DNA from 3 places in the Streptomyces sp. NBC_01320 genome. Region 1 is predicted to be linked to each of the others. Evidence: riboswitches for the same ligand, from Rfam matches in the RefSeq annotation. Region 1 holds a riboswitch; each other region holds the start of a gene.
What was found. A riboswitch is a leader RNA that binds a small molecule or an ion and turns the genes downstream of it on or off. The one in region 1 is predicted to bind S-adenosylmethionine.
Positions count from the first base shown of each region.

Region 2: it holds a riboswitch for S-adenosylmethionine, as region 1 does, so the genes downstream of both, OG395_RS14015 (hypothetical protein) here and thrC (threonine synthase) in region 1, are expected to answer to the same signal.
Region 3: it holds a riboswitch for S-adenosylmethionine, as region 1 does, so the genes downstream of both, OG395_RS37130 (aminotransferase class V-fold PLP-dependent enzyme) here and thrC (threonine synthase) in region 1, are expected to answer to the same signal.

Region 1 covers NZ_CP108390.1:5,690,608-5,696,764, forward strand. Annotated here, with positions in the region: gene groL (chaperonin GroEL) at 1-623, opposite strand, end outside; gene OG395_RS25825 (cold-shock protein) at 965-1,171, opposite strand; gene OG395_RS25830 (MoaD/ThiS family protein) at 1,603-1,881, opposite strand; gene thrC (threonine synthase) at 1,915-3,216, opposite strand; SAM riboswitch class I at 3,234-3,360, opposite strand; gene OG395_RS25840 (glucosyl-3-phosphoglycerate synthase) at 3,513-4,463, shown strand; gene OG395_RS25845 (alpha,alpha-trehalose-phosphate synthase (UDP-forming)) at 4,508-5,902, shown strand; gene otsB (trehalose-phosphatase) at 5,912-6,157, opposite strand, start outside.
Region 2 covers NZ_CP108390.1:2,992,489-2,998,645, forward strand. Annotated here, with positions in the region: gene OG395_RS14000 (M4 family metallopeptidase) at 1-29, opposite strand, end outside; gene OG395_RS14005 (hypothetical protein) at 471-737, opposite strand; gene OG395_RS14010 (helix-turn-helix transcriptional regulator) at 1,020-2,120, shown strand; gene OG395_RS14015 (hypothetical protein) at 2,250-2,657, opposite strand; SAM riboswitch class IV at 2,710-2,819, opposite strand; gene OG395_RS14020 (cytochrome P450 family protein) at 2,957-4,210, opposite strand; gene OG395_RS14025 (cytochrome P450) at 4,207-5,511, opposite strand; gene OG395_RS14030 (glycoside hydrolase family 31 protein) at 5,839-6,157, shown strand, end outside.
Region 3 covers NZ_CP108390.1:8,156,873-8,163,029, reverse strand. Annotated here, with positions in the region: gene OG395_RS37140 (rhomboid family intramembrane serine protease) at 1-723, shown strand, start outside; gene OG395_RS37135 (Lrp/AsnC family transcriptional regulator) at 720-1,001, shown strand; gene OG395_RS37130 (aminotransferase class V-fold PLP-dependent enzyme) at 1,069-2,484, opposite strand; SAM riboswitch class IV at 2,657-2,774, opposite strand; gene trpD (anthranilate phosphoribosyltransferase) at 2,859-3,923, opposite strand; gene qcrB (cytochrome bc1 complex cytochrome b subunit) at 4,048-5,673, opposite strand; gene qcrA (cytochrome bc1 complex Rieske iron-sulfur subunit) at 5,670-6,157, opposite strand, start outside.

The DNA of each region.
Region 1 (6,157 bases):
CGCTCCATGTCGGTGGCGAAGTACGCCGAGATGTAGCCCTTGTCGAAGCGCATACCCTCGGTGAGCTCCAGCTCCAGACCGAAGGTCTGGGACTCCTCGACGGTGATGACGCCTTCCTTGCCGACCTTGTCCATCGCCTCGGCGATGAGCTCGCCGATCTGGGTGTCGGCGGCGGAGATGGAGGCCGTCGAAGCGATCTGCTCCTTGGTCTCCACGTCCTTGGCCTGCTCCAGCAGAGCGGCGGAGACGGCCTCGACGGCCTTCTCGATGCCCCGCTTGAGGGCCATCGGGTTGGCACCCGCGGCAACGTTGCGCAGGCCCTCACGGACGAGCGCCTGGGCGAGAACGGTGGCGGTGGTCGTACCGTCGCCGGCGACGTCGTCCGTCTTCTTGGCGACTTCCTTGACCAGCTCGGCGCCGATCTTCTCGTACGGGTCCTCGAGCTCGATCTCCTTGGCGATGGAAACACCATCGTTGGTGATCGTGGGCGCGCCCCACTTCTTCTCGAGGACGACGTTGCGGCCCTTGGGGCCAAGGGTGACCTTGACGGCGTCGGCGAGCTGGTTCATCCCGCGCTCGAGACCGCGCCGTGCCTCCTCGTCGAACGCGATGATCTTGGCCATGTGAAGTGGTCCTCCCGGACAGGGGTGGATTTCTCCGGACCGAGTGGCGCCCGCGACGGACGGCCTGCGTGCCCGGTGGTTCCTTGCCCCACCAAGCCTGCGGGCCTCACCGGCCCGGTCCAAGTTCTGTCACTCTCACCTGGAGAGTGCTAACGCCAATGATTAGCACTCGACCCCCACGAGTGCAAGCGCCCTCGACGGTTGTGGACAACCCGGAAGCCGGGCGACGGCGCGCGGGGGGCCGGGTGGCGCGACGGGCGGGGGCACGCACGAAGGGCCCGTCCCCCGGTGGGTACGGACCCTTCGTGCGTGAGTGGTGTCGTTGGCCGACCGCGCCGAGCTCAGCCGACGGCGAGCTTGACCATGTCCGCCTGCGGCCCCTTCTGGCCCTGCGAGATTTCGAATTCAACTCGCTGACCCTCTTCGAGGGTGCGGTACCCGTCCATCTGGATCGCGCTGTAGTGGACGAAAACATCCGCACCACCGTCGACCGCGATGAAGCCGTACCCCTTCTCCGCGTTGAACCACTTGACGGTGCCCTGAGCCATGGCTAACTCCCCTATTACTGGCCCTTGCACAGGACCGCACTTCGCGGACCCGGGTCAGAACTCACCCTCCGACAGGAGAGGGTGTGCGCCGGAACGCGTCGACCGCGGCCGAATGTATCTGCCCAACTGCCCTCTGCAACAGGTCAATCGGACGAGAATTCTGGGCAGCGCCGAACGCCCGAATGTGAGGAGTTCATGCGATTCCAGGGCAAGTCGGGCCGGACAAAGGCCACTTACGGCGCAAGGAGTTGGAACACTTTGGCTGCATCTTGTCGTGGGCGGGCGCATTCTCATATGCGGTCGGCACGGGCAGCGGAGGGGACTTCCCAACTCTACCGCGCTCAACCATGCAGAATTGCCCCCTCCGCTTAGCTCGCAGAGGGGGCAATTCCGGTAACGCTGCGAAGTCGGCCGCAGGGGCCGACTACAGGTCAGCAGCCGCCCGCGACCGCCGGGATGATGGAGATGCCCGCGCCGTCCGGGGTGGCCGTCTCCAGGCCGCCTTCGAAGCGCACGTCGTCGTCGTTGACGTACACGTTCACGAAGCGGCGGAGCTTGCCCTGGTCGTCCAGGACACGCGCGGCGATGCCCGGGTGGTTCTGTTCCAGCGACTCGATGACCTGGGAGAGGGTCGAGCCCTCGGCCGGGACCTCGGCCTCGCCGCCCGTGTAGGTGCGCAGGATGGTGGGGATACGGACCTTGACGCTCATGCGGGTGCCTTCCTTACGTCTCGGGTGGTCGGGTCAGCCGTTGGCGAGGCCGGCGTCGCGGAACGCGTCCAGGCTGGGCCGGATGGTCGCGGTCGGACCGGTCGTCGGGGCGACCGCGTCCAGAGTCTTCAGACCGTCACCGGTGTTCAGGACGACCGTGGTGAGCGTCGGGTCCAGCAGACCCGCCTCGATCAGCTTCCTCGTCACGCCGACCGTCACCCCGCCCGCCGTCTCGGCGAAGATGCCCTCGGTGCGGGCCAGCAGCTTGATCGCGTCGACGATCTGTTCGTCGTTGACGTCCTCGACCGCGCCGCCGGTGCGGCGGGCGATGTCCAGGACGTACGGACCGTCGGCCGGATTGCCGATCGCCAGGGACTTGGCGATCGTGTTCGGCTTCTGCGGGCGCACGACGTCGTGACCGGCCTTGAAGGCCGTGGAGACCGGGGAGCAGCCCTCGGCCTGGGCGCCGAAGATCTTGTACGGCTTGTCCTCGACGAGACCGAGCTTGATCAGCTCCTGAAGACCCTTGTCGATCTTCGTGAGCTGCGAGCCGGACGCGATCGGGATGACGAGCTGGTCGGGCAGCTGCCAGCCGAGCTGTTCGCAGATCTCGTACGCGAGCGTCTTGGAGCCCTCGCCGTAGTACGGGCGCAGGTTGACGTTGACGAAGCCCCATCCCTCACCGAGCGGGTCGCCGATGAGCTCCGAGCAGAAGCGGTTGACGTCGTCGTAGTTGCCCTCGATGCCGACCAGCTCACCGCCGTACACCGCGGCCATGACGACCTTGCCCTGCTCCAGGTCGTGCGGGATGAACACGCAGGACCGGAAGCCGGCCCGGGCGGCGGCCGCGCCCACCGCACCGGCGAGGTTGCCGGTGGAGGAGCAGGAGAGGGTGGTGAAACCGAAGGCGCGGGCGGCCTCGACGGCGATGGCGACGACGCGGTCCTTGAAGGAGTGCGTCGGGTTGCCGGAGTCGTCCTTGACGTACAGACCGCCGGTGACGCCCAGCTCACGGGCGAGGTTGTCGGCCTTGACCAGCTTGGTGAAGCCGGGGTTGATGTTGGGCTTGTCCGCGACATCGGCGGGGACGGGCAGCAGCGGCGCGTAGCGCCAGATGTTGTTCGGTCCGGCCTCGATGCGCTTCTTCAGCTCGTCCGGGGAGCCGCTCGGCAGGTCGTATGCCACTTCGAGCGGCCCGAAACAGGACGCGCAGGCGAAAAGGGGACCGAGTTCGAAACGCTCTCCGCACTCGCGGCAGGAGAGTGCCGCTGCGGGGCCGAGGTCGACGGCGTCGGTGGAAGAATCGGTGCTTACTGCAACAGTCTGCGCAGCCATGATGGCGAGGCCCTTTCTCCTCATCTTCCTCGCGGCGCATTTCGCCACGAGACGGAATTGGCACCTTCCCCACCTGACCTCGCGGTCGGCGGGAGGGTTGCCGGGACTTCAACGGGCCGTTCCCTCAGTCCCTCTGGATGAGCGCTATGGCACTGGATCATCGACCCAGGCATTTATTGGCGGAGGACCCCGACATGCGACGGTCATCCGCGTTGTTCAAGACTGTAACCGAAGCATCGGACGGTTGAGATAGTCGTCCGAACCGCGAGATGGATCACATACAGGGAGTATCGACCGTGCTGGAAGAGGTCGAAAGCTGGCTGGCCAGGCGTTCCTGGTCGGCAGCCGACCGCCCGCTGGACCGGCTCGTCGCTGCCAAGGGCCGGGACCCGCGGCGCGGGAGCGTGAGCGTGGTGCTGCCCGCCCTGAACGAGGAGGCGACGGTCGGCGCCATCGTCGAGACGATCCGGGTCGAACTGATGGAGGAAGTGCCGCTGGTCGACGAGCTGCTGGTGATCGACTCCGGCTCAACGGACGGCACGGCGGAAGTCGCCCGGAAGGCGGGCGCCCGAGTGGTGCACCGCGACGCGATACTCGCGCGCATACCCACGCTCCCCGGCAAGGGCGAGGTCCTGTGGCGCTCGCTCCTGGTCACCAGCGGTGACATCGTCTGCTTCATAGACGCCGACCTGAGGGACTTCTCCGCGGACTTCGTCTCCGGCATCGTCGGCCCGCTGCTCACCGACCCCGGGGTGCAGTTCGTCAAGGCGATGTACGACCGCCCCCTGGGCGACACCGCGGGTCAGGGCGGCCGCGTCACGGAACTGGTGGCCCGCCCGCTGCTCAACCTGCACTGGCCACAGCTGGCCGGCTTCGTCCAGCCGCTCGGCGGCGAGTACGCGGTGCGGCGCTCGCTGCTGGAGCGGCTGCCGTTCCCCGTCGGCTACGGAGTGGAACTCGGCTTGCTGGTGGACGCCCTGCACACCGTCGGGCTGGACGCGCTGGCACAGGTCGACGTGGGGGTACGCAGACACCGCCACCAGGACGGCCAGGCGCTGGGACGGATGGCCGCGGCGATCTATCGCACCGCTCAACTCCGGCTGTCCCGAGGTCACTTGGTACGTCCGGCCCTGACCCAGTTCGAGCGGGGCGAGGACGGCTTCGTACCGCGCACCCATCCGGTGGACACGGAGGAGCGGCCCCCGATGTGCGAGATCACGGAGTACGTTTCGCGCCGCGCGGCCTGACTTCGCACGTTTGGGTGGTTCGCGATCGGGCTAGATTCCGCAACATGGTCTCCGAGCACGCGGTCACGTCGGCTGCCCAGGTACTCGTCGCGTCCAACCGCGGCCCCGTCTCGTACGCGCTGCGCGCGGACGGTTCGATCGGCGCCAGACGGGGCGGCGGCGGGCTCGTCTCCGGCCTGAGCGCGGTCGAGGACAAGCTGTGGGTCTGCGCGGCGCTCGGCGACGGGGACAGGGCAGCGGTCCGGCACGGGATCGCCGAGCCGGGCGTACGGATGCTCGACATCGACGCCGACGTCCACGCCGACGCGTACAACGGCATCGCGAACTCGGTGCTCTGGTTCGTCCACCACATGCTGTACCAGACACCGCTGGATCCGGTCTTCGACGCGGAGTTCCGCCGGCAGTGGGCGTCATTCGAGACGTACAACCTGGCCTTCGCGCAGGCGCTCGCCGAGGAGGCGGGCGAGGGCGCCGCGGTGCTGGTGCAGGACTACCACCTGGCGCTGGTCCCGGGCATGCTCCGCGAGCTGCGGCCCGACCTGCGGATCGGCCACTTCTCGCACACCCCGTGGGCGCCGGTCGACTACTTCCGGCTGCTGCCCGACGACATCGCGGAGCAGCTGCTGCGCGGCATGCTCGGCGCGGACCGGGCGGGCTTCCTGACCCGGCGGTGGGCGGACGCGTTCATCGGCTGCTGCACGGAGATCCTGGGCGGCACGGGCCGGACGAGGATCGGCGTGCACGGTCTGGGCGCGGACGCGGACTTCCTGCGCCGCCGCGCGCACGAGGCGGACGTGGACGAGCGGATGGCAGTGCTGCGGGAGCAGGTGGGCGGCACCGGCCGGAAGACGATCGTGCGGGTGGACCGTACGGAGCTGTCCAAGAACATCGTGCGCGGGCTGCTGGCGTACCGGGAGCTGCTGAACACCCGCCCGCAGTGGCGCGAGCGGGTGGTGCATGTGGCGTTCGCGTACCCGTCGCGGCAGGACCTGACGGTGTACCGGGAGTACACGGCCGAGGTGCAGCGACTGGCGGACGACATCAACTCGGCGTACGGGACACCCGATTGGACCCCGGTCCTGCTCCATGTGAATGACGACTTCGCACGCTCGCTGGGGGCGTACCGGCTGGCGGACGTGGCGCTCGTCAACCCGATCCGCGACGGCATGAACCTCGTCGCCAAGGAGGTCCCGGTGGTCTCCGACGCGGGCTGCGCGCTGGTGCTGTCGCGGGAGGCGGGGGCGTACGAGGAGCTGGGCGCCGACGCGATCGTGGTGAACCCCTATGACGTGTCCGCGACGGCGGCTGCCCTGCACGAGGCGCTGACGATGCCGGACGGGGAACGGGCGGAGCGCTCGAAGCGGCTGGCCGCTGCGGCGACGGCGCTGCCGCCGCAGCAGTGGTTCCTGGAACAGCTGGACGCGCTGCGGCAGGGGTGACGTCGCCCGTCACACCTCGGTGGGGCCCGACCGGAGACGGTGCGCCAAGGCCGAGAGAAACTCCACGACGGCTCCCGGTCCCGGCAGCAACAGGTCGGCGCGTTCAGCCAGTTCGGGCACTTCGGCGCTGCCGCTGCAGACCAGCAGGCCCGGGATGCCGTCGGGGCCCTCGGCGCGGAGCTTCTCCACGGCCGCGTAGGCCGCGAGGTCACCCAGGTCGTCGCCGGCGAAGAGAACGGACTCGGCGTCCGTCTC
Region 2 (6,157 bases), 2.7 Mb from region 1:
GCCCTGTTGTTACGGAGGTTGTTCGGCATTGCTGTATCTCCTTCTGTCCGGACGTGTGGTGACGGCCGGCGGGGGTGGGGAACCAGAGGCTGGAAGTGCCTCCGACGTGACGGTGTGCGATGCGACGCGGGTGTGGGTCGTCGCGCTCGCACCGGCAGTGATCGGGACGGAATTTGCCACCGCCCTCTGCGAGGGCAGCGAAAGATGGGGCCGCGGCCGGCTATCGGCTGAAGCGGCTCGCGCTGCCCCAGGACATCGTCGGCGCTGTCGGCCTTCCTGTTGTCGGACAAGGCGGTGTGCGAGCGCTTGGCCATGCGGCGAAGACATGGACCTTTGGGGCGCTGCGGCACCAACTCACTTGTTCCGACGAAAGGTCGGACGATCGAAGTCGGGGGCGGCCACCGGCGGGGGTCCGGCGGTCGCCGTAGGTGGTGCGGCTCAGCCGCAGTTCCCGGCGGGGCGGGACCGTGTCACCAGATCGGTGTCGCTGGTCGTGCCGTCGATCCGGACGACCTTTCGGCCGGTGCCCGCGGAGGCGTACGGAGGACCGGAAGACCGGCGTTGGCGTCGGCATGTGTCCCGGTGATCGTGCCGGGCACCACCTCGGCGACGGGCGTCGCGTCGGGTGCGGCCGCCCGGGCCGGTGTCACCGCCGCAAGCAGGCCGGCGGCGCCGAACACGGCGACGAGCCCGGAGGTCCGCCTCCCGCGCATCGGTGCGGGGTTGAGCTGTGGCATGAATGTCTCCCACGTGCCGACATGTCTCGACTGGGTCCCGAGTGACCGAACAGGGCTTCGACGCACCGTCGCGTCGGCGGCTTGTGATCACCCTGTCCGGCGCGCGATCCGTCGGGCAAGGAGGTCCGGACGGCGGGTTCGCGCAACTGCGCAGATGAGAACAGGAACAGCCAGGACGGAACGGGTGCGCCCAGGCCGTACGGGGATGTAACGAGCGCGTGATCCCTCCGGCCGACACCGCCGCGTACGATCGGCCTCGGCACACCGAAAAGGGGGACAGCTGTGGCGGTGTCATCGGATGTGCCGTGGGCCGGGACCGGTCTGGGCGTCTTGGCCGGCCGGGTACTCGAATGCCTGGTCACGCGGCCGGAGCTGAGCAGCGAGGCGGTCGCCGAAGCGCTCGGGGCCACCCCGGCAGCCGCCGAACGCGCCCTACAGGCACTGGAGAACGAACACCTGGTCATCCGCGTCGGTGACCGGCCCACGCGCTGGAGCGCGGGCCCGCCCCGCTCCACCCTCGGTTCGCTGCTGGCCCAGAGGCGGCAGGAACTGGCGCGGGCGGAGCTGTACATGGAGCGGTTGCACGAGGCATACCGCTCGGCGTCGCACCGTCGGGTCACTTCCGACCTGTTCGAGGTGGTGGAGAGCGCCGAGCAGGTGGGGGTGCGTTACGCGCAGCTGCTCGCGTCCAGTCGGCACGAGGTGCTCCACCTCGCCAAACCTCCGTACGTCACCCGGTCCGCGGTGCTTGACCGCACCTCGGTGCCGACTGACCCCGCAACTGTTTCGGACGCGCGGCCGACCCTCGAGGTGCCGGTGCCCGACGGAGTACGGCTCCGGTCGGTGTACGACACCGACGGGATGACGGACACCGTTTCGCTGCGCACCGCCCTGAGCGGCACAGCCCGGGGCGGGGAACTGCGGCTGCTGGCCGGGCTCCCGATGAAACTGGTGGTGTTCGATGCGACGGTCGGCATCATGCCGCTGCGGCAGGAGGATCCGTCCGCGGGTTCACTCATCGTGCACTCGGCCACGCTTCTCGACGTGCTCACCGCGCTCTTCGAAAGCGTCTGGGAACGGGCGACCCCGGTGTCGCTGGACAACGTCCCCGGTCGGCCGGCGATCACTGCGGCAGAACCGGACGGCCAGCCTCCGGGACGGATGCGCGACATCCTCTCCCTGATGTGCGCAGGTCTGACGGACGACGCGATCGCCCGGGTCCTGGGGCTGAGCCGACGAACGATCCAGAAGCACATCAGCGAGACCGCCGAACTCCTCGGCGCGCGGACCCGCTTCCAGATCGCGCTGCTGGCACGCGAACGAGGCTGGCTCGGGGACGCCTCGGGCGTGCTGGCGACCCCCGCCGAACGAACGGCCGGGTGACCGGCCTGAGGTCCCGGCGTGTTCAGCGCCGAATCGAACACTTCTCCCGTCAATGCATCACACACGCACGCACCCGCCCCGTGGCCCAACCGGCGGACGGTCGGGCCACCCGCCGTACAAGGCGCGCGGCTACAAGCCGTACGCGACGCCCCCACGAGCCTGCCGCGAACCGGGCGCATCGGTGGCGCACAGCGCCCCGCTCTCGAAGCCGACGTTCACCAGCCCCACCGCCGCGTCGCCCTGGTGCTCGATCCGCAGGGCGTGCCAGCGCGGCAGCCAGAACACCCGTCCGCGGTGCTCGGTGAGCAGCTCCCGGAGCACGTGCGGAGCGTGCATCCACACATCGGGCAGCTCCTCGGCGTAGTCGAACGCGGGGCGCAGCCCGACCCACCCGTCGTCACGGACATCGTCCGAGGTCAGCAGGAGTTCCACGGCCTGGCCCGGCTCCTGGCTGCACTTCTTGGCGTGGATCCAGTGCAGATGATGACCGGGGCTGTACCGGGAGCATCCATCGGTACGGAAGAGATCGGGGAGCATGGTGAGGAATCGCCTTCCCGGGATCGTGGACCCCGGACGCTCACACCCCGGTGGTCCGCTGTTCCCCGTACGTCGTGCACGGGGCAGGTCGTCACCCGGAGCACCCGCAGCGGAGCGGGGTGCCGTCCAGCCAGCCGGGGCTGCGCACTGGAACTCATGACCTACGAGAAACCCTAACCCACTGACCGCCATGGTCGACGCATGGTCAGATATCGCTCACCACTGCCGAGTTCTGTGTGGGCCGCCCCCCGTCCCCCCGAGAGGCGGGACGACGGCGGGCGGCCCGCACTATCCCCCGTTCAGCCGTTCAGCAGCACGGGGAAGGACTCCATGTCGTTCTGTGTCATCACCGGCAGCTTGCGGAGCTCCTCGTCCGGCACGGCGAGCCTCAGCCCGGGGAAGCGGCTGAACAGTGCGGGCAGGGCGATCCCCGCCTCGACCCGGGAGAGTGCCGCGCCGGGGCAGATGTGCGGGCCGTGACCGAAGGTCATGTGGCGGATCGGTGTGGGCCGGGTGATGTCGAAGGCGTCGGCGTCCGGGCCGTGCTGTTCGACGTCGCGGCCGATGACCCGGTAGGAGATGACGACGCCCTCCCCCTTGGCGATCACCTGGTCGCCGACCTGGATGTCCTCGGTGGCGAACCGCATCAGCAGGTGGGTGGTGGGGGTGTCCCAGCGCAGCGTCTCCTCGATCACCGTGTCCCACGGAATCTCGCCGTCGAGCACCATATGCAGCTGCTCGGGGTGGGCGAGCAGGGCCCGTACGGCGTTGAGGATCAGCCCGATGGTGGTCTCGTGGCCTGCCGCCACCATGGCCTTGAGGTTGCCGACCACTTCCTCCTCGGTGAGCGGTTCTCCGCCCTCGTCGGCCAGGATGAGCGCACTGGTGAGGTCGTCCGTCGGCTCCGCTGTCTTCTTGCGGACGAGCGCCGCGTAGAAGACGTCCAGCTCGGCGAGCAGGGCAAGCCGCTCCTCGTGCGGGGTGAGCATGGAGAAGAAGGCCTTGTACCTCTTCGTCAGCATGGGGTGTTCGGCTTCGTCCACACCCATCAACATGCCGACCACCCGCATGGGCAGCGGCTGGGCGAACACGGACTTGAGGTCGACGACGCCGTCCTTGCCCTGCTCGGCCAGGGCGTCCAGCAGCTCCTCGGTGAACTTCTCGATGTCCGGGCGGATGGCCTCCAGCCGGCGTGGTGTGATCGCCTGGGAGGTCTTGGTGCGCAGCCGCCGGTGTGCCTCGCCGTCCACGGTGAACATGGACCGCCCCGCATCGATCATGCCGATCAGCGGCCAGTCATGCGTCACGGCACCGCTCTGCCAGAGCCCCCAGGCGTCGAGGTCCTTCACCAGCCTTGGGTCGACGAGTAGTTGACGTGCCTCGGCATGCCGGGTGACGGTCCAGGCAGGGACTCCGAGCAGCTCGATCCTGGCGAGCGGCCCGGCGTCGCGCAGGCGCGCCGTCTCCCCGTCCAGGTCCTGGACCATGGGGTCGATGACCACGGTCCCGCCCCCTGGGGTGGCCTCGTGGGCGGCGGCGTGAGGACAGTTCAAGAGAAGTCTCCTGTCATGCGTACGGGCGTGAACCGGACGGGCAGCGAGGTCATCCCCCGCAGGAAGGCGGACTGCCGCCGGACGAGCGACTTCGCGGGTACCGCGAGGGCGAGGTCGGGCAACCGGTCGAGGAGCACTTCGATGCCGGTCCGGGCGATGGTCTCGGCGATCTCCTGCGCGGGGAACGGGCAGCGGTACTCGCCGTAACTGAAAGCCAGGTGGGCGCTGTTGCCGCTCTGGCCGGACATTCCGTCGGCGGTGATGTGCTGCCGTACGTGCGGGTCGGAGTTGGCCGCCCCGAGGCCGAGGAGCAGCATGTCCCCGGCGCGGATGTCCCGGCCGGCGAGCCGGGTGTCGCGGGCGGCCCAGCGGCCGGCGAGGATCTGGGTCGGGCTCTCCTCCCAGAGAACCTCGTTCATCGCTTCGGCCACGCTGTGCAGGCCGCCGGCCAGGGAGTCGGCGAACTGGTCGTCGGTGAGCATCAGCCGCAGGGAGTTGCTGATCCAGTCGGCCGTGGTCAGATGTCCGGCGGCGGTGATGGCCATCAGGTCGAGGACGTATTCCTCGTCGGTGAACGGCTCGTGGTACGCCAGCATCCTGGAGGTCACGTCGTCTCCGGGCACGGCACGCTTGGCCGCGACCAGCCGCTGCATGTGCTCCCCGAACCGCATGTGTGCACTCTGCGCCTCGGGACCGCCGTCGGCGAGATCCTTCAGCACCTGCGCGATGTCCGCTCCCTCCGCGTCCGGGAAACCGACGAGCCTGGCGAGGACCAGGACGGGCAGTGGCTCGGCGAACTCGGCCACCAGATCGGCCGTGCCCCGCGTGCAGACGGAGTCGACGAGCCGGTCGGCCAACTCCTCGCAGTGACGCCGGATTTCGAACGGGTCCGCACCCTCCAGGGCGGGCCCCACCATGTCGGCGTGACGGCGGTGCTCGGCGCCCGCGGTGAAGTAGATCGACGGCATGGGACGACCGACCATCGGGAGGAGTGGCCAGTCCTCGGGAATGTGCTCCCACTGGTTCCAGAGTCCGACGTCGCGGGGGAACAACTCGCCGTCGCTGGTGACCTGGTGGAGTTCCCGGTATCCGATGACCAGCCAGGCGGGGAAACCGCCGGGCAGCTCGACGCGTACGACAGGCCCGTGGTCACGTCGCATGGTGCGGTAGAGGGCCTGGGGCTCGGTATGGAATTCGGGACCGCTGAGTGGCACGGCGGCCGATCCGTGCCGTACAGGACAGCCGCCGGTGGTGGGCGTCCCGGGGTCGGGTGCGGGCACGGCAGACGAGAGGCGCGTCATCGAACTGACTCCTGTGGCGGCGGCTTCGCGTTGCGGACCCACGATCAACGCGGCACCACTATAGGGAGGTTGAGTGCAGCTTTAGGCGCCAATCGCGACCGTTCTCGACACTTTGGTGATCACAAAAAGCGGACGGCGGGGCCTATTTGATCACAAGAGGCGCGCACTCCCCTGCGTACCGCTTCTTCACCGCAGCCGACCGTCCCACCCCCGGACCGTTGACATGCGCCCGCGTGAGGGTGAATCCTCGCGCGAGAAGTTGCGCGATTTCACGCATGTTCAAGCATTTGCAAACATCCAGTGCTTGGTTCGAAAGGGATGCATCCCGTGCGAAGACTTCAACACCGGTCCCGCTGGACCGCCCTGGCCACGACGGGTCTCGTCGCCGCCCTGGCCGCCGCCCTGCTCGGCGCCCCGGCCGAGTCCGCCCACGCGGCGACCCCCGCGAGCGCCGTGCTCGACGAAATCCACAAGAGCGTCACCTGGCAGAGCCCCGTCTACCCCAAGGGGACGGTCGGCGGCCCCAAGGAGTGTCCGCCCGCCGCCGACGACCCGGACAACAAGGTCTGCGACCGCTTCGACCTCACCGTGTCGACACCCGAGGGCTACTGGGACGACAACCCGGAGGGTGGGGTGCCGATCTCCA
Region 3 (6,157 bases), 2.5 Mb from region 1:
GGAGTTACCGGCAGGCTCCTGCGCGCCGCCACGGCGGCCGGTGCACAGGTGACGTATGCCCTCATCGCCCTGTGCTGCGCCGTCTTCCTGATCAGCCCGCTCTCCGGCCTCAACCCCACATACGGCACCGCCGACACCCTGCTCGCCGCCCAGGCCGGGTACTTCGAGCGCTGGGGGGTGATCCCGAGCGAGCTGTGGGCGGGCTCCGCGCAGGCCCTGCTCACCCCTCTGACCGCACTGTTCGTGCACGGCAGCTGGCTGCATCTGCTCGGCAACATGCTCTTCCTGTACGTGTTCGGGGCCATGGCCGAGGAGCGGATGGGCCGTGCCGAATTCACCTTCTTCTACCTCGGCTGCGGCTATCTCGCACTGCTGGCGTACGCGGCGGCCCACGCGAGCTCCGACCAGACCCTCGTCGGCGCGTCAGGGGCGATCTCCGCGGTGCTCGGGGCGTTCCTCTACCTGTTCCCCAGGGCGCGGGTGACCAGCCTCTTCCCGTTCCTGCTCTTCCTTCCGCTGCGCTTTCCCGCCTGGATCGTGCTGATCTTCTGGTTCGTGCTGCAGTGGATGGCGGCGCAGGGCGCGGGCAGCGGTCCCGGGGTGGCGTATCTCGCCCATGTGGTCGGCTTCGTCTGCGGCTTCGTCTACGCCTGGGGACGCTACCGCCGTGGGGCTAGAGTGAAGGCTCCAGCCACGGCCACCGAGGGAGAAAGCCAGCCGTGATCACCGCGATCGTGCTCATCAAAACCAGCGTGGACCGGATTCCGGAGATCGCCGAGGCCATCGCCGCGCTGGACAATGTCAGCGAGGTCTTCTCGGTCACCGGTACGTACGACCTGATCGCCATGGTCCGAGTGGCCAGGCACGACGACCTCGCGGACGTCATCCCCGGCCGGATCAGCAAGATCCCGGGTGTCGAGGGCACCGACACACATGTCGCGTTCCGTACGTACTCGCAGCACGACCTGGAGGCGGCCTTCGCCATCGGTCTCGACGCGTAGGTTCGCGTCGTACTCCGGCCGGGGACGGGCAGTGCTGCCCGTCCCCGGCCGAAGTGTGACGGGCCCGTCAGACCTGCGCCGCGCCCCGGTCCGGGACACAGCGGCCGTCCTCGGCGCGGTACGTCCACTGGGCGCCCTTGTTCACCAGTTCCTTGACCGCGCGGACGAAACGCTCGATGTGCTCGTCCGGCGTGCCGGCGCCGAAACTGACCCGGATCGCGTTGAGCGACCGCTCGCCCGGCTCGGCCTCCGGCGCACCGCACTCGCCCGGGTCCTGCGGGTCGCTGCCCAGCAGGGTGCGGACCAGCGGGTGGGCGCAGAACAGTCCGTCGCGCACCCCGATGCCGTACTCGGCGGAGAGCGCCGCGGCGAAGTGCGAGCTGTTCCAGCCCTCCACCACGAAGGAGATGACGCCGACCCGCGGGGCGTCGTCGCCGAACAGCGACAGCACCTTGACCTGGGGGACCTCGGCGAGGCCTTCGCGGATCCGGGTGACGAGCTGCTGCTCACGGGCGACGAGCCGGTCGAAGCCGGCCTCGGTGAGCGCCTTGCAGGCGGAGGCGATGGAGTAGACACCGATGACGTTGGGTGAACCGGCCTCGTGCCGGGCGGCGGTCGAGTGCCACTCCACGTCCACACCGCCGACGGTGCGCCGGGCGACCTTCCGCGAGGCACCGCCGCCGGCCAGGTACGGCTCGGCGTCCTGCAGCCAGTCGGCGCGGCCCGCGAGGACACCGGAGCCGAACGGCGCGTACAGCTTGTGTCCGGAGAAGGCGACCCAGTCGACGTCGAGCTCCTCGATGTCCACCGGGTGGTGCGGGGCGAGCTGCGCGGCGTCGAGCACGATCCGGGCGCCGTGCGCGTGGGCGACGGCGGCCAGCTCCTTCACCGGCCACAGCTCACCGGTGACGTTGGAGGCGCCGGTGACGCAGACCAGCGCCGGACCGGTGGGGCCTCCCCTGCTCGAACGGAGTTGAGAGCTCGGGGAAGGGTCGCGGTCGGCGAGCGCCCGCTCCAGCGTCTCGACGGCCTGGGCCGGGGTGCGCGGGGCGTTGAGGTAGGTGACGCGGGCGTCGCGCCAGGGCAGCAGCGAGGCGTGGTGCTCGGTCTCGAACACGAAGACCTGGCAGTCGGCGGGGAGCACCGCGGCGAGCAGGTTCAGCGAGTCGGTCGTCGACCGGGTGAAGATCACCTGGTCCTCGGCGCGGCAGCCGAGGAACTCCGCGACGGTCTTGCGGCTGTTCTCGAAGAGGTCCGTGGAGAGCTGCGAGAGGTAGCCGGCACCGCGGTGGACGCTGCCGTAGTACGGGGCGTACGCGGCGACGTCGTCCCACACGCGCTGCAGGGCCGGGGCGCTGGCCGCGTAGTCGAGGGCGGCGTACGTGACTTCACCACCGGTCACCAGAGGAACGGCCACATCCCGCCCCAGAACGGGCAGCGGGGTACAAACGGACTGGTCGGCGACAGCGCTGAAGACAGACATGGCGAACTCCCGTAAGAGGCAGGCGAATTCACTGCGCCGGCGGACACGCGGCAGCACAGGAAGAAGAAAAGGGTGTGCGGAGAAGGGCCTTGGGCCCTATCGCATTCGCTTGCTCACAAGAGGCTCCTTGAGGACCAGGACCCCAGGGATGTGACATTCACAGATGTCGAGGGGTCCGCGCTTGCCGCAGACCTCGCTGCCTACGGCCTGGTCTTCACCCGGGGCACCCCGCCACGGACGGAGGGTTGCCGGACAGCGGGCCGGGGCCGTAGTCGCTGTCACTCATGACCTGACCAGCATCCTGCCATACGTGCGCCGACGTGCAAGGCGCAGTCCAAGATCTGGACTGCGCCCTGTGCCACATTTCCGTACGGTCAGGTGTTGCTGACCGCCACCCAGCGCTCCAGCGCCGCCCGGGCCGCACCCGAGTCGATGGATTCGGCGGCCTTCGCCATTCCGGCGGCGAGCTGCTCGTTCAGCGTGCCCTCGCCCGGGTCCAGCGCCACCAGCGCCGCCGCCGAGTTGAGCAGCACCGCTTCGCGTACCGGACCGGTCTCGCCGGCCAGCAGCCGGCGGGCCACGTCGGCGTTGTACGACGCGTCGGCGCCGCGCAGCGCCTCGACGGGGACCAGCTGCAGACCGACGTCGCGCGGGTCGAACGCCTCCTCGCGCACCTCTCCGTCGCGGACCACCCAGACCCGGGACGTCGCCGTGGTCGTCAGCTCGTCCAGACCGTCGTCGCCGCGGAAGACGAGCGCGGAGTTGCCGCGCTCCGCGAGCACGCCCGCGACGATGGGAGCCATCTTCGGATCGGCGACACCGATGGCCTGGGAGCGCACCTGCGCCGGGTTGGTGAGCGGCCCGAGGATGTTGAACGTGGTCTGCGCGCCGAGCTCCTTGCGGGCCTTCGCCGCATACCGCAGGGCGGGGTGGAACTTCACCGCGAAGCAGAAGGTGATGCCGGCTTCCTCCGCCACCTCGACGACACGCTGCGGGGTCAGCTCCAGGTTGACGCCGAGCTTCTCCAGGACGTCGGAGGCGCCGCTGGCCGAGGAGGAGGCCCGGTTGCCGTGCTTGACGACCTTGGCGCCCGTGCCCGCGACGACGATCGCGGACATCGTGGAGATGTTGACCGTCTTGGCGAGGTCGCCGCCGGTGCCGACGATGTCGACCGTGCGGCCCGGCACGTGGATCGTGGTCGCGTGCTCGTACATCGCGCGGACGAGTCCGGTGACCTCGTCGACGGTCTCGCCCTTGGCCCGCAGGGCGACGGCGAAACCGGCGATCTGCACGTCGGTCGCCTCGCCGCTCATGATGCTGTCCATCGCCCACGCGGTGTCGTCGGCGGTCAGGTCCTCGCCACGCATCAGCGGGTTCAGCACGCCCGGCCAGGAACGAGCCGCCACGCTGTCGCCGCCGATCGGGGTCACAACGTTCATGGTCCGCTCCTGGGGTCCACAGCCGATAAAGGGGATACACCCCACCCTATCGAGCCCCACGGACAGCGAAGAGCCCCGTCCATCGAATGGACGGGGCTCCTGCTGTGGCGATCAGTTCAGGTGATCAGTGGTGGCCGTGGCCGCTGGTGATCTCCTTGTACTCCTCGACGGTGGGCTTTTCGATCTGGTTGTGCTCGCCGAAGTAGCCCTTGCTGAGCTTGGCCCGCAGCTTCTGCATCGCGGGCACCTTGCGCTCGACACCGTTCTCGTCGACCGTCGGGCCGATCTCGACCGGCTTGTACTGCTCGTGCGCGGTGAGCGTGTGCAGCTGCTCGGGACCGAGCGGCTCGTGGATCTCGACGAACTCACCGTGCGGCAGGCGCTTGATGATGCCGGACTCGCGTCCGTGCAGCACCTTCTCCTTGTCCCGGCGCTGAAGGCCGAGGCAGATCCGCTTCGTCACGATGAACGCGACGACCGGCCCCACGAAGATGAAGATCCGGACGAACCACGAGATGGCGTTCAGCGAGAGGTGGAAGTGCGTGGCCCAGAGGTCGTTGCCACCGCCGATGAAGACGATGATGTACTCGGTGATCCAGGCGACGCCGAAGGCGGTCCGGGTCGGGGCGTTGCGCGGGCGGTCCAGGATGTGGTGCTCGCGCTTGTCCCCGGTCACCCAGGACTCGACGAACGGGTAGACCGCGATGATGGCGAGTACCAGACCGAAGGCCATCAGCGGGATGAACACACCCAGGACGAGCGTGTGACCCCAGAGGTTGATCTCCCAGCCCGGCATCACTCGGATCAGACCCTCGGCGAAGCCCATGTACCAGTCGGGCTGGGCTCCGGTGGACACCTGGTCCGGGCGGTACGGACCGATGGCCCAGATCGGGTTGATCGAGGCGATGCCCGCGATCACGGCGATGACACCGAAGACCAGGAAGAAGAAGCCTCCGGCCTTCGCCATGTACACCGGCAGCAGCGGCATGCCGACGACGTTCTTGTTCGTCCGGCCGGGACCCGCGAACTGCGTGTGCTTGTGGTAGAAGACCAGGATCAGGTGGGCCACCAGCAGCCCGAGCATGATGCCCGGCAGCAGCAGGATGTGGATCGAGTAGAACCGCGCGACGAAGTCGCCGCCCGGGAACTCCCCGCCGAACAGGAACATCGAGATGTACGTGCCGACGATCGGCATGGACAGGATCGCGCCCTGGGTGAAGCGGACACCCGTACCGGAGAGCAGGTCGTCCGGGAGCGAGTAGCCGGTGAAACCGGTGAACATGCCCAGGACGAACAGCAGGAAGCCGAAGAGCCAGTTGATCTCACGCGGCTTGCGGAACGCACCCGTGAAGAACACGCGCATCATGTGCACGAACATGCCGGCCAGGAAGATCAGCGCGGCCCAGTGGTGGATCTGGCGGACCAGGAGGCCACCGCGGACGTCGAAGCTGATGTCCAGCGTCGAGGCGTAGGCCTCGGACATCCGGATGCCCTGCATCGGCTCGTACGAGCCGTGGTACACGACCTCGTTCATGCTCGGGTGGAAGAACAGCGTCAGATACACACCCGTGAGGATGATGATGATGAAGCTGTAGAGGGCGATCTCACCGAGCATGAAGGACCAGTGGTCCGGGAAGATCTTGCGCATGTTGGCCTTGGCCAGGGAGTAGATCCCGAGCCGGCCGTCCGCCCAATCGGCCACCCGCTCACCGGCGGGCGCCTTGCGCTTGGTGTCGGTCACAGTACTCATCCGCGCTCCCAGAAGGCAGGACCGACGGGCTCTTCGAAGTCACCGAGCGCTTCGAGGTTGCCCTCGGCGTTCACACCGATCCGCAGCTGCGGAAGGGCGTGTCCGGCCGGACCGAAGATGACGCGGGCGCCGTCGGAGAGGTCGAAGGTGGACTGGTGGCACGGGCAGAGCACGTGGTGCGTCTGCTGCTCGTACAGGCTGATCGGGCAGCCCACGTGGGTGCAGATCTTCGAGAAGGCCACGATGCCCTCGTGGGCCCACTCGCGCTCGCGCTTGTCCTTGATGTTCTCCGGCTGGATACGGATGATCATCAGCGCAGCCTTGGCGATCTGCGTCTGGAAGTCGTGAGCGTCCTCCTCCAGGCCCTCGGGCATGGCGAAGGTCAGCGAACCGACGGCGACGTCCTCGGGACGCAGCGGCTCCATCGTGTTCATGTTGATGAGCTGCTTGCCCTTGGCCCACAGGGTGTTGCGGAGCTTCTTCT